DNA from 3 places in the Bacillus sp. JJ722 genome. Region 3 is predicted to be linked to each of the others. Evidence: predicted binding sites of a transcription regulator. Region 3 holds the regulator's gene; each other region holds the start of a gene.
The links. The regulator Rex, encoded in region 3, represses fermentation and respiration genes when NADH is low (regulators of the CRP and FNR family bind a similar motif). The targets are predictions, from matches to a motif close to TTGTGAAATATTTCACAA.
Positions count from the first base shown of each region.

Region 1: a site for Rex is predicted at 2,802-2,819, ahead of V7014_RS15555 (DUF3147 family protein). Genes of this name have one in related genera too.
Region 2: a site for Rex is predicted at 2,544-2,561, ahead of V7014_RS21370 (cytochrome ubiquinol oxidase subunit I). Genes of this name have one in related genera too.

Region 1 is NZ_JBALMO010000120.1:8,378-13,162, reverse strand. Features, by position in the region: gene V7014_RS15565 (sigma 54-interacting transcriptional regulator) at 1-1,835, opposite strand, end outside; gene V7014_RS15560 (DUF3147 family protein) at 2,003-2,377, opposite strand; gene V7014_RS15555 (DUF3147 family protein) at 2,392-2,754, opposite strand; gene V7014_RS15550 (NCS2 family permease) at 3,003-4,334, opposite strand; purine riboswitch at 4,496-4,597, opposite strand; gene V7014_RS15545 (GNAT family N-acetyltransferase) at 4,768-4,785, opposite strand, start outside.
Region 2 is NZ_JBALMO010000214.1:3,911-8,695, forward strand. Features, by position in the region: gene cydD (thiol reductant ABC exporter subunit CydD) at 1-464, shown strand, start outside; gene cydC (thiol reductant ABC exporter subunit CydC) at 457-2,229, shown strand; gene V7014_RS21370 (cytochrome ubiquinol oxidase subunit I) at 2,620-4,014, shown strand; gene cydB (cytochrome d ubiquinol oxidase subunit II) at 4,011-4,785, shown strand, end outside.
Region 3 is NZ_JBALMO010000118.1:19,280-24,064, forward strand. Features, by position in the region: gene groL (chaperonin GroEL) at 1-883, opposite strand, end outside; gene groES (co-chaperone GroES) at 935-1,219, opposite strand; gene V7014_RS15365 (CPBP family intramembrane glutamic endopeptidase) at 1,539-2,282, shown strand; gene V7014_RS15370 (YdiK family protein) at 2,279-2,485, shown strand; gene V7014_RS15375 (redox-sensing transcriptional repressor Rex) at 2,725-3,396, opposite strand; gene V7014_RS27290 (cyclic pyranopterin monophosphate synthase MoaC) at 3,635-3,793, opposite strand; partial or broken gene V7014_RS15380 (ABC-F family ATP-binding cassette domain-containing protein) at 4,008-4,785, shown strand, end outside.

The sequences.
Region 1 (4,785 bases), on a different contig from region 3:
CTCTCTAGCACATTCTTCAATTCTCTTACATTACCAGGCCAATGATAAGAAAGCATTGTTTTCTTCGCAGCTTGGTCCACTCCAGTAATACTTGTGCCAAGTACTCTATTTAATTCTTCCATAATATGAACAATGAGATGTTCAATGTCTGCTTGTCTATCGCGAAGTGGAGGCACGTGTAATGAAATAACATTTAGTCGGTAATATAAATCTTCACGGAATAAACCATCCTTCACCATTTGCTCCAAGTCTCGATTTGTTGCAGCAATAATCCTAACATCCACTTGAATTCTTGCTGTTCCGCCAACTCGGTAAAACTCTCGATCTTGCAATACACGAAGTAGTTTTGCTTGTAGCGTTAAAGACATGTCGCCAATTTCATCTAGAAACAGCGTACCCCCATTGGCTAAATCAAACTTGCCGATCTTTCCTCGCTGCCTAGCACCTGTAAAGGCTCCTTCTTCATATCCAAAAAACTCGGATTCTAGTAAGTCTTCCGGAATTGCCGCGCAATTTACAATGACAAAACGATCATCTCGTCTTGCACTACTCGAATGAATTGCATGTGCAAATAACTCCTTACCCGTACCGCTTTCACCTCGTATTAGCACCGTCGAACGACCTTTTGCTGCCTTTCTTCCGCTCTTTTTCAATTTATCCATATGGTAATCAACTGAATAAATTTGCTCCCAAGTATACTTAGCTGTTTCTGTCTCTCTATATTGCTTATGATAGAAATCTGCCTTACTTTCAGCTTTCTGCCATTTCTTGAATAGTTGGCCCACTTCATTTAATTGGCGAAACATCACCTTACCAATCGCCCCAATTACTTTGCCGTCATGAATAATCGGAATGCGATGCACAATATATTTAATCCCTTGCTCTTCCTCAAAATCGCTAAAATCCGCATCTTGTGTTTCAAATACATGCGTAAGCTGTAATTCTGGCAAGGCTTTTGAAACATGATGACCAAGTACATCTTCTTTTTGTAAATGAAATAACTGCAAGAGTGATGGACTAACCATTTGGACGATTCGCTTTTCATCGATCGTAATAATCCCATCGTAAGCATAGTCTAATGTTGTTTGCAGTGTGCTCTTTAAACTCTTAACCGTTTCCAACTCTTCTGCCATTCGTTCCAGCTCAGGCGTTTCTTGAAACAACACTATATATCCTTTCTCCATAGAATTTTGTTGATAAGGAGATAGGAAAGCGATGGCTTTACTGTCATGGAGGGTTATCGACATATAATTTTGATTTGGCGTTAATGAATTTTCTATATGGGTATGAAATTCAGGAATAATATGATGAAGTTGATTTCCGAGCATTCGATCTGCATTCTTCCCACTCATTCGCTTCAAACGATCATTAACATACGTAATCGTTAACTGTTCATCAGTCATAATGACTCCTATATGAGCGTGTTGAACAATGGTTTCAAGCTGCTCTTTCAAAAATTTCGTTGATTCAAACAGAGACAATACCATATCCGTTTTTGAAAAGAGCCCAATAACTTTACAGTCAGAATCAACAACAACCGCCGTTCCAACTTTACTTATTTTTGCTATTTCTACAATTTCATCAAATGGAGTATCGACATTAACAGTGATGACTTGTTTTTTTATATAATTTCGAATTGGAGTAGTGAGTGTGACTTCGTCAATAATCATTTGATGCAAATTTCGCCTCGTAAATACACCTTGTAACATGCCAGCTTCATTTGTTACTGGCAATAGCGTTAACTTTTGCCCTAATAGCAATGCAGCCGCTTCTTCAAATGTTGTTTCTTCGCTGATTTGACTTTCAAAACGAGAAATTCTTTTTCGAAATTCCACTATACTACTCCCCCTCCTATTTCCACATATACATTTTCTAAATATTATGAATTAAATCTATTTTACCGTATCATAATTTTCCAGATAAGCAAAGGCATCCTCTATACCACAATTAAAAAAACATACAAATGGCACATAAGCTTACTATGTATCATTTGTATGTTTCTTTATTTCTTATGAGCAGTAACTGCCACATTCTTACGATTTAATTTTATAAAAGAAATCCCTACCGAACTAACTAGCCAAATTACAAGCCCAACAATTACGCTAACAGCAAAGCTGCCACCGGCTTCCAGAATAGCGAATACCGTTACTACGCACATCAAGCAACCGATCATACCATAAACAGATCCTTTGGCAATGCATGCTGCCTTCTTCGAACCTGATTTAATACCGACCATTAATACTGCTGTAATCATAACTGCTGGAAAAGACGCAAAGATACCTGCAAGCAATTTCCAAGGTGAGATAACTGTAATTAAATAACTAAGCATTACAGCGGTCCCTCCGAGCAGAAAGCGAATGACTAAATCTTTGTTCATAAACTCATCTCCTCTTAAAACTGTGATGTTAGTAATACGACTGTGGCTGAAAATACTACCCAACACATCATTGAACTCGTTAAGCCTTTCTTCCATCCTTGCTTTAACAATAATTTACCCGCGATTAATGCAATTGCAATATTAATGATCATTCCAATAAGTGCACCTTTTGATAATACAATCGAATGTTCAATTAAAGATTCTCCACCGAAATCAAGTGCTGCTGTTAACAAAGCTGCTAAGTATACTGCTGGAAATGCGGCAAAGATTCCCCCTGCCCTCTCTCCAAGTTTCTTACCTACAATTGTACATGCGACTACGGCCGATCCCCCTAACAAGAATCGGATTAATAAAGCACTAAAAGATAACTCAACCAACGAATTTCGCCTCTTTTGCTCTTATTTACTTTCTCTCTTTTTACAATTTGTGAAACAATTCACAATATAGTTGCATATATTGTAACGCATTTTCATTTAATTTTCATGTATTACAACGAGAAAGTACTATGAGTTAAAGGAATATTTGTGAATTAACACAAAATTTTCAAACAAAAGTAAAATAAAGGTAGATGTACATTAAAAAGCCCATCTTAACTTCGACATTAAGATGGGCTCTACCCAAAAGCTTATTTCAAGAAGATGAAGTAAGCTAAGAATATAAGAGATAAACCGTACATAAGTGGATGTACTTTTTTCGCTTTACCAGCAACGATCATTGTAATTGGGTAGAACAAGAAACCAATTGCGATACCTGTTGCAATACTATAAGTTAATGCCATCATAGACACTGTGAAAAATGCAGGTACAGCGATTTCGAATTTATTCCACTCAATATCTTTAAGAGAAGAAGCCATTAATACACCAACGATAATCAATGCAGGCGCTGTAACAGCAGGTGTGATGACTGATAATAACGGGAAGAAGAACAGTGATAATAAGAACAATGCACCCGTTACAAGCGCTGCGAAACCTGTACGTGCACCAGCTGCAACCCCAGCAGATGATTCTACGAAAGAAGTTGTCGTAGATGTACCGAAAATCGCACCAGCAACAATCGCAAGAGAATCTGCTAACAAACCTTTTCCTGCACGTGGTAATGTATTACCTTTCATAATACCTGCCTGTTTAGTTACCGCTACTAGCGTACCAGCTGTATCAAAGAAAGCAACGAATAAGAAAGTAAGAATAACAATTAGAATTTGACCATCTAATAATTGACCTGGATCACTGAATGCTTCAAAAGCTGCACCAAATGTTGGTTCGATGCTTGGTACAGCACCAACAATAGCCTCAGGTGTTTTAATTAATCCAAAAATCATACCAACGATTGTTGAAACAATCATACCGATGAAGATTGCTGCTTTAAAACCTTTTGTTAGAAGAACTACGGCAATCACAATACCAAAGATAGCTAATAACGTTTGACCATTTGTAATATCACCAAGACCAACTAATGTTGCATCATTATTAACGACGATACCAGCATTTTGTAAACCAATAAATGCGATGAAGAGACCGATACCTGCACCAACTGCATTCTTTAACTCTAGTGGAATAGCATTAATGATTTTCTCACGAATACCTGAAAGAGATAAACATACGAAGATTACCCCAGAGATTAAAACACCTGTTAAAGCTGTTTGCCATGGAATACCGTAAGTTAGTACTGCTGTGTAGGCGAATAATGCATTAAGACCCATACCAGGAGCAAGTGCAACTGGGAATCTAGCAATCAATCCCATTAAGATACTACCAACTGCTGCTGCTAATGCAGTTGCTACGAATACGGCACCTTGATCCATACGTAGTGCATCCGGTAAATCTGGAATGCTTTGTAATGTTAAAACGCTTGGGTTTACAACTAAGATGTAAGCCATTGCTAAGAAAGTTGTTACACCACCAATTGTCTCGCGGGCATAATTCGTGCCAAGCTCATCAAATTGAAAATACTTCTTCATTTTTCGTTTCCCTCCGAAAGTTTGTCGTTAAGATACTTTTGAGATCCCTTTTCTCCATACAAAAAGCTCCGTCTAAAATATAGAACGGAGCATGACAGTCAATGAAAAAGTAAACATACCTATAGATAGAGATATCCAAATTTACAGAAAATCACTATAGTAATAGGTAGACATTTCATCGTAGTCAAGCCGTTCATGGCAGCTTGGTAGAAACTTTTGGGCCATATCCCCAAGAATATACGACTAAATATATAGTTTAATATAATTTCTGTAATCATAGTACCAACACAATAATAAAAAGTCAAGTAAAAAGACGAACATTAAATTTTACAGTTGTGTTAAAGTTCGTCTTTTGTTCGATTTTATATAGAAAGCTTATAAATTAATTGCCTAATTAGTGGTATTTTGTCTATGTTACGAACAGCACTAGCTACTACATGAGCATTTTTTT
Region 2 (4,785 bases), on a different contig from region 3:
GGAATGTTTCATTTTATACTCCTAATGCATCTATAGAAGATATTGAAAATGCGTGTCGTCTTGCTGGGTTAACAAATATAATCGAATCTTTACCAAATGGTTTAGATGAATCTATTGGTGAAAGTGGTCGCCTATTAAGTGGTGGACAAGAACAAAGAATTGCATTAGCAAGAGCTTTCCTTGATGATAAGCGAAAAATTCTTTTATTTGATGAACCAACGGCTCATTTAGATATTGAAACTGAATGGGAATTGAAACAAAATATTCTTCCATTATTTAATGATCGACTTGTTTTCTTTGCGACGCATCGATTGCATTGGATGCTGGAGATGGATTACATAATTGTAATGGATCATGGTGAAATTGTAGAAACTGGTACGCATGATGAGTTAATACAGGCAAATGGTTATTACAAACAATTAATACAAGCACAAATGCATGGAACGGAGGAACAACATGGCTAGGACAATTCGTACAATCAAAGCTGTTCTGAACGATTCATGGGTGAAACCTTATTTACAACAAAACAAAAAATTACTTTTTCTTGTACTACTTCTAGGTATTTTAACGTTTTTTAGTGCGAGTGCATTAATGTTTACTTCCGGACATTTAATATCGAAGTCAGCGACTCGACCAGAAAATATCTTAATGGTTTATGTACCAATAGTTCTCGTACGTACATTTGGTATTGCAAGACCCGTATTTCGTTATGTAGAAAGGCTCTCAAGTCATAATCTTGTATTAAAGTTTTTGTCCGCAATGCGCGTTCGTTTATATCAAAAATTAGAAGTACAAGCCCTACATTTAAAATCTCGTTTCTCAACGGGTGATTTGTTAGGTGTATTAGCAGATGACTTAGAGCAAATGCAAAATTTATATTTAAAAACTATTTTCCCGAGCGTTATTGCGGTCATTCTCTATATACTAGCAGTCATTGCATTAGGTTTCTTTTCATTACCATTCGCCTTACTAATGGCATTGTTTCTATTTGTTCTGGTTGTGTTATTTCCGTTAGTATCTTTATTAGTAACAAGACAAAAACAGGCTCAAATCAAACAAGCACGAAATGAGTTATACAAAAGATTGGGCGATGCTGTTATGGGAATTAGCGATTGGAAGATCAGTGGACGCCAAGCTGATTTTCTGAAAAGCTATGAGCAGCAAGAAAGCGCACAGGATCAATTGGAAGCTGAAATGGAGTTATTTAATCGTAGACGCAACTTTTGGTTTCAAATTATGGTTACAGTAGTTCTGATTTCGATGATTTGGTTTGCAAGTAACAGTGTTGAGGCAAACGTATTTACTCATATTTGGATTGCGGCTTTCGTTTTAGTTGTTTTCCCTATGATCGAAGCATTTTCACCTATTCCTGAGGCGATTAGCCAATTGCCAGGCTACGAAAATTCATTAAATCGTATGAATAATATTGATGGGGTAGAGTCTTCTACACGAAGTGCGTTAGATAAACAAGCAGTGGAAGAACTAATCAACCAATCGTCGTTAACAATTGAAATGGATCAGGTATGCTTTTCGTATAATACGGATTTAGAACATTTAGTTCTCAATAACTTCTCATTGGGAATCGAACAAGGTCAGCAAATCGCTATTCTTGGAAAAAGTGGCGCTGGAAAAAGTACTATAGCTAAGTTATTACTTAGCGCGATAACACCATCAAATGGTACGATTACTATTAATAATGTGCCAGTTGATACACTGCATGATGAAATTTATAAATTCATTTCTGTGCTACAGCAAAAGCCACATTTATTTGATACTTCTGTTATGAATAATATTCGACTTGGTAATCCAAAAGCATCAGATGAAGAAGTGATAGAAGTAGCAAAACAAGTGAAGATGCATGAGTATATTAGTTCACTTCCAGATGGATATCAAACGAGGATGCGTGAATTAGGAGGAAGATTCTCTGGAGGGGAAAGACAACGAATTGCTTTGGCAAGAATTCTTCTCCAACAAACACCAATTGTCATTCTAGATGAACCGACAGTAGGGCTTGACGCTGTAACAGAACGTGATTTATTACATACGATCTTTACAAGTCTACAAGGCAAAACATTATTATGGATTACTCATCATCTAGTGGGAGTAGAAAGAATGGATCAAATTCTCTTTATGGAAGATGGAAAGATCCAAATGAAAGGCACACATAAAGAGCTATTACAAACAAATGAAAGATATGCAAAGCTTTATCGAATGGATAGACCGTTTTAATAAGACTACAAAAGACCGATTAGTATTTAACTAATCGGTCTTTTGTAGGATATCGCTAATTAGTATAAATAAACAATTATTACTATATATAAATATCAAAATCAAACAATATGCTCTAAAATTCCCGCACATTTTTTTGAACTTTGTCTAGATTCCTACATATCGAGTTAAATATAGAAAATATTTCATTTTAGCAATAGAATAGTTGGTGAGGGGATGATTTTGGAAATATCTAAATGAAGTTGAGTAAAAAAAATAAAAATTTTAGCTTCATTACAATATGTTCAACAAGCTATCACATAATATTTGAAGAATTGTGAATTATTGAACAAAAATTTCTTTTAAAATCATCGTTTGTATACTAACTGAAGAAGAAGGAGGAGAAACAACATGGATGTACTTGAGTTAGCCCGTTTTCAATATGCGGCTACGACAATATTCCACTTTTTATTTGTACCGCTCTCAATTGGAACAATTTTTATCGTAGCAATTATGGAAACACTTTATGTTGTTAAGAAGAAACAAGTTTATCTAGACATGTCTAAGTTTTGGGGGAAGATATTTTTACTCTCATTCGCTATTGGTGTCGTAACCGGGATTTTACAAGAATTCCAATTTGGCATGAACTGGTCAGAATACTCTCGTTTTGTAGGAGATGTATTTGGAGCACCGTTAGCTATTGAAGCATTATTAGCATTCTTTATTGAATCTACGTTTATTGGTATTTGGATTTTTGGACGAGAAAAGTTACCGAAATGGGTAATGGCATTTTCTGCGTGGATGGTATCAATTGGCACGATGCTATCTGCACTTTGGATTTTAGCAGCTAATGCATTCATGCAGCACCCAGTAGGAATTGAAATCGTTGATGGTAAACCTGTACTAAATGATTTCATGGCACTAGCTACAAATGGTCAATTACTAGTTGAATACCCTCACGTACTATTTGGAGCATTAGCAACAGGAGCTTTACTTGTCGGTGGTATAAGTGCTTATAATCTATTGAAAAAACGAAATATTGACTTTTTCCATAAATCATTCAAAATTGCGATGATTATTTCACTTATTACTGGTATTGGAATTGCAGTAAGCGGTCACTCACAAGCCCAATATTTAATGGAAACACAACCAATGAAAATGGCTGCAAGTGAAGGATTATGGGAAGACAGTGGAGACCCTGCTTCTTGGTCATTAATTGCTGATTTAAATCCAGAGGAAATGAAAAATGAATGGTCAATTGAAATCCCATATTTGTTAAGTTTCTTAGCTTATAATAAATTCGACGGATCTGTAGAAGGTATGAAAACATTACAAGCTAAGTATGAAAAAGAATATGGGGAAGGTGTTAATTATATTCCTCATGTTGAAAGTGTATATTGGAGCTTTAGAATCATGGCTGCCTTTGGTGGATTAATGATTATATTGTCAATTCTAGGTATGATTTTCATGAAACGAGAAGCAATTGTCAAACAACGTTGGCTATTAAAAGCAATGGTAGCATCTATTTCTTTACCATTTATCGCTAATACAGCAGGTTGGATTATGACTGAAATCGGCCGTCAACCATGGACAGTAATGGGATTATATACTACAGCTCAATCTGTATCGCCGAATGTATCAGCCGGCTCACTACTTTTCTCAATCATTGTATTTTGTGGTTCTTACTTAATTTTAGGAATTATCATGGTTTATATGGTAACAAAAGTAGTGAAAAAAGGGCCATACCCTCCTGAAATCAAAGATGATAGTGTTGAGTTACTAAATAAGGAGGCGTTTCAACAATGACCTTAAATGAACTTTGGTTTATTCTTATCGCCGTGCTATTTGTTGGGTTCTTCTTTCTTGAAGGTTTTGATTTTGGTGTTGGAATGTCAACGCGTCTTATTGCGAAAAATGAAGCAGAGCGTAATCAATTATTGAAAACGATTGGACCTTTTTGGGATGGAAATGAAGTTTGGTTAATAACTGCTGGTGGAGCTATTTTTGCAGCATTCCCTCACTGGTACGCAACAATGTTTAGTGGATACTATATACCATTTGTTTTCTTCTTACTTTGTTTAATTGCACGTGGGGTTGGTATAGAATATAGTCATCATGCTTTAAATAGCAAATGGAATAATTTTTGGCATTGGTTAATTTTTATCGGTAGTGTAGGTGCTCCATTTATTTTAGGTGTTCTATTTACAAGCTTAGTACAAGGTATGCCTATTGATGAAACAATGACATTATGGGGAACCTTCACTGATTATGTAAATGTGTATTCTGTTGTAGGTGGCGTTGCAGTAGTATTATTATCATTGATTCATGGTCTAACATTCATCGGTTTAAGAACGATGGGAAATGTTCATGACCGAGCAATAAAACTATTAAATAAAGTATATATTATTTTATTCGTAGGATTAGTAGCATTCGCCGTATTAACATATACAGAGACAGATTTATTCACCGCTCGTCCATTAGCAACACCAGTATTTCTTGTTTCTATTGTTTTAACTGCTGTACTTGGTTTTGTGCTTGCGAATAAACGAAAAGAGGGATGGGCATTTACAATGTCAG
Region 3 (4,785 bases):
CAGTTAATGCAGCGATATCTTCTAGCATTGCTTTACGACGGTCACCGAATCCAGGAGCTTTAACAGCTACTGCATTGAATGTTCCGCGAAGCTTGTTCACAACTAGAGTTGCAAGAGCTTCCCCTTCAACATCTTCAGCAATCATTAATAATGGTTTGCCTTGTTGAACAACTTGTTCAAGAACTGGTAGGATTTCTTGGATGCTACCGATTTTCTTGTCAGTGATTAAAATATATGGATTATCAAGAATCGCTTCCATTTTATCTGAATCAGTAACCATGTATGGAGATGCATATCCACGATCGAATTGCATACCTTCTACAACGTCTAATTCAGTTGTGAAGCCTTTAGATTCTTCAATAGTAATAACACCGTCGTTACCAACGCGTTCCATAGCTTCAGCGATTAATTGACCTACTTCTTCGTCATCTGCTGAGATTGCCGCTACTTGTGCGATTGATTCTTTGTTCTCGATTGGTTTAGAAATACTTTGTAACTCTTCTACAGCAGATTTTACAGCTTTTTCGATACCTTTACGGATACCCATTGGGTTCGCACCAGCTGTAACGTTCTTTAAGCCTTCGCGAATCATCGCTTGAGCAAGAACTGTTGCAGTAGTTGTACCGTCACCAGCGATATCATTTGTTTTGCTAGCTACTTCAGCAACTAGTTTAGCACCCATGTTTTCGAATGCATCTTCTAGTTCGATTTCTTTAGCGATCGTTACACCATCGTTAGTAATTAGTGGTGAACCGAATTTCTTTTCTAGAACCACGTTGCGTCCTTTTGGTCCAAGCGTAACTTTTACTGCGTTTGCAAGAGCATCTACACCGCGAAGCATCGAACGACGAGCTTCTTCACTGAACTTAATGTCTTTTGCCATGTTTCCATTACCTCCCTAGAATATTAACGTTTATTAAATTTAAGTATAGTATTAGCCAATTACTGCTAAGATGTCTGATTCACGTAGAATTAAGTATTCTGTACCTTCGTATTTCACTTCAGTACCTGCATATTTTGAGAAGATGATACGATCGCCAACAGCAACCTCTAGAGCTACACGCTCACCGTTATCAAGTACATTTCCAGCACCCACGGCTACAATTTTGCCTTCTTGAGGCTTTTCCTTCGCAGTATCTGGTAATACGATACCGCTTGCAGTTTTCTCTTCTGATTGAACTAGTTCAATAATTACGCGATCACCTAATGGTTTTAACAAGAAAAACACCCTCCTCAATTACATTTCCTAATTTTTCTCTATTAGCACTCATTAACTTAGAGTGCTAACACAAGTTATATGATAAATAAATTCTCAATATATTTCAAGTATTTCACTTGAAATATTTCCCCTCTTTTTCAACAAAAATCTACTTTAATCCCAAACTTTCTACAGTATGCTACTTTCAAACCCCTTTTATAACACCCTTTCTATATAAAAAGAAAATATGTATTCTATAAGGAACAAACGATAATCGTTTGAAACCCATCACTAAAAAGAAGTACAATGAAAACATGCTACATTAAAAGGAGTATCCAGCGTGAAAAAAGAATATATAATTGTCATTGTTGCCTATCTTATAATGCAATTTTCAGGCATTTTAGGCGTACCTCTTTTTGCATTTATAGCAAAAACAATGAATATAGCAGTCGATCAAATTAAAATTGCCTCTTTTGCTTATTGGTCAATCTTTAGCTTTATTGTAACTTTAATCATCTCATTATTCGTTTTACGAAAAGATTTTCGCTCTTCATCAAGTCTGTTGCGAAATCGAGAACAAGAGAATGTCAGCATTTCTATTATGTGGGCAATAATGGGTGTTTTCTTAGCATTCTTTTCTCAATCGTTTGCTATTACGATAGAAAACATGCTCGGTATTGGAGCTGGTTCTGACAACACTGCGTTCTTAGTCGATGTTGTTGCTACCATTCCGATTTTTGTAATTGTTACTGCAATCGTCGGTCCAATTCTAGAAGAACTTGTATTCAGAAAGATCATCTTTGGCTCACTTTATAAGAAATATAACTTTGTCATATCTGCATTAATTAGTTCATTTATCTTTGGGTTCGCCCACTTTGAATTTGAACATATCATTTTGTATACAGCTATGGGCTTCACATTCGCCTTTTTATATGTAAAAACAAATCGTATTCTCGTTCCGATTTTTGCTCACGTAGCGATGAATACTACAGTAGTTGTCGCACAAATTATGCTCAGAGAAGATATAGATAATATGTTGAAAGATATGGAACAATTGCAAAGCATTATTGGAGGATTCTTATGAGACGTCAGTCACCTTTAACATCGGGCATAATTTATATTGCTCTAGGCGCCATTTTCACAGCACTAGCTATAAATTATGTGTCAAAAGACGGATGGAATTTGTTTTCATTCTTAATCGTATTCATTGCCACAATCGATGTCGGTTCTGGAATTCGATTAATTATGCTTCATATACGATTAAAAAGAATGCAAAAGAAAAAGTAACAAGAAAAGCGGAATGTAAAGAACGCCCGTTTATCGGCTCGTCTTATGCTGGTCTGGGCTGAACGGGCCGTTTCAGCATTTCTTAGTTGACTTATCGTAGAAGAAGTGTGAAGTTCACTAGGCGTTGAGTGCTCGGAGCTGGGTGTAGACTCACTCTATTTAAAAGTAATCAGCAACCCATTATTTTGTAAATTCCCAAAAAATAGAAAAAGGGTGTCCTAACTGGAACACCCTTTTTATTATTCAGTTATTGGCTCGTCCGTATATGCACCTTGAATTGGATAATGCTTTAAGAAGTACACAAGTGATTGTAGCTCTACTGCTAAATCAATATGATGAACACGAATAGATACAGGCACATTTAAGCGAGCAGGTGTAAAATTCAATATTCCTTTCACATCTGCGCTGACAAGGCGGTCCGTAATAGGCTGCGCAACTGGCGCTGGTACCGTCAGAATTGTTACTGTTACGTTTTCTTTTTTCAAAAGTTCTTCCATATCGTCCATATGATAAATCGGAACATCCCCAATTCGTGTTCCAACTTTATCCGCATCCACATCAAAAGCCATTTCAATTTTTGTATTATTGTTTTTTAAAAAATTATAGTGAAGAAAAGCCGTTCCAAGATTACCTACCCCTATTATGGCAACCTTTGTTAATTCGTCTTGATCAAGTGTTTTTCTAAAAAATGATAATAAATAATTTACATTATACCCATATCCCTTTTTACCAAGTGCTCCAAAATAAGAAAAATCCCGACGAATAGTTGCAGAATCAACTTTTACTGCTTCACTTAGTTCTGCTGATGATACTCTTTGTTTTCCCGATGTATGCAGATTCTTTAAGAAACGATAATACAAAGGCAATCTTTTTGCTGTTGCTTGCGGAATCTTTAATGTGTCTTGTGGCATAATTTATTCCCCCTACTTTATTTTGCTACAATACTGATCAATTTGTCTATAATAATCAGGGCTTGATGATCCACCTACTGCTTCTATCAACATGGTAGACCCAATAAATATACCTTTATCTACCGCTTTAAAATAACGGCCAGAGCAACAGACGATACCGCTGTTAGCGCTTCCAGTTCTACCTTTAGCGAATCTTCTCCCTTCACTGTATGTCTACAATGAAGTACGTAGCTATGTTCTACTTCGAGATAATAAGCTGATTCAAATGGTTCACCGGACTCTTAGATGAAGTATTTTTACAAGCCATCATTCCTGCTGCCTTCGCAACCGAAAAAATCATCCCTCTTTTCCAATGTGAAAAGATAATTTGATCAAACATGTCTTTACGTATCTTTATACTAGCTTAAAGCTGACATCAATCAATACGTATCTACCCTCTTCGTTAAGATGGGTTAACACGCTCATAGAATCCCCCACTCTTCTGATGATACACTATTTTTACATTTTTGTGTAAAAGTTTGTATCCTTTTTCACAAAAGAAATTTACATATAATTGCTCCAACCTACTAATTTCGTATACACTACTGTTAAGACAACTGAGGTGAAATTAAATGATTGTTTTACAAGTAAACAAACTGACAAAGTACTTTGGAGCTGAAAAAATTCTTTCGGATATAAAGCTTGAAGTACAAAAAAAAGATCGAATCGGTCTTGTTGGCCGTAACGGAGCCGGGAAATCCACACTCTTGAAGATCATTGCTGAACAAATGTCCTATGATGAGGGTGAAATCATAAAACCAAAAGAGCTAACGATGGGTTATCTTGCCCAAAATACAATAGTAGACTCCGACCTCTCTATTTGGGAAGAGATGTTAACTGTATTTACGCCTTTAATTCAACTTGAGAGCCAATTACGCAATCTCGAACAGCAAATGACATTACCAGAAACATATAACAACGATGAATTATATCAAAAAATCGTCAAAGAATATGATGAACTACAAATACGTTTTAAAGAAAGTGGAGGTTACCAATACGAAGCTGATATTCGTTCTGTTCTCCATGGACTACAATTCGGACAATTCGATTATGATACACCTGTATCTACCTTAAGTGGTGGACAACGAACAAGATTGGCACTTGGTAAACTACTATTATCTCAACCAAATCTTTTAATTCTAGACGAACCTACAAACCATTTAGATATTGAAACGTTAACATGGTTAGAACAGTATTTACAGAATTATAAAGGTGCTGTATTAATTGTTTCACATGACCGCTACTTTATGGACAAAGTAGTATCCATCATTTATGAATTATCTCGTCATACAATTAAGAAATATCATGGTAACTATAGCTATTATCTCGAACGTAAAGCAGAAGACTATG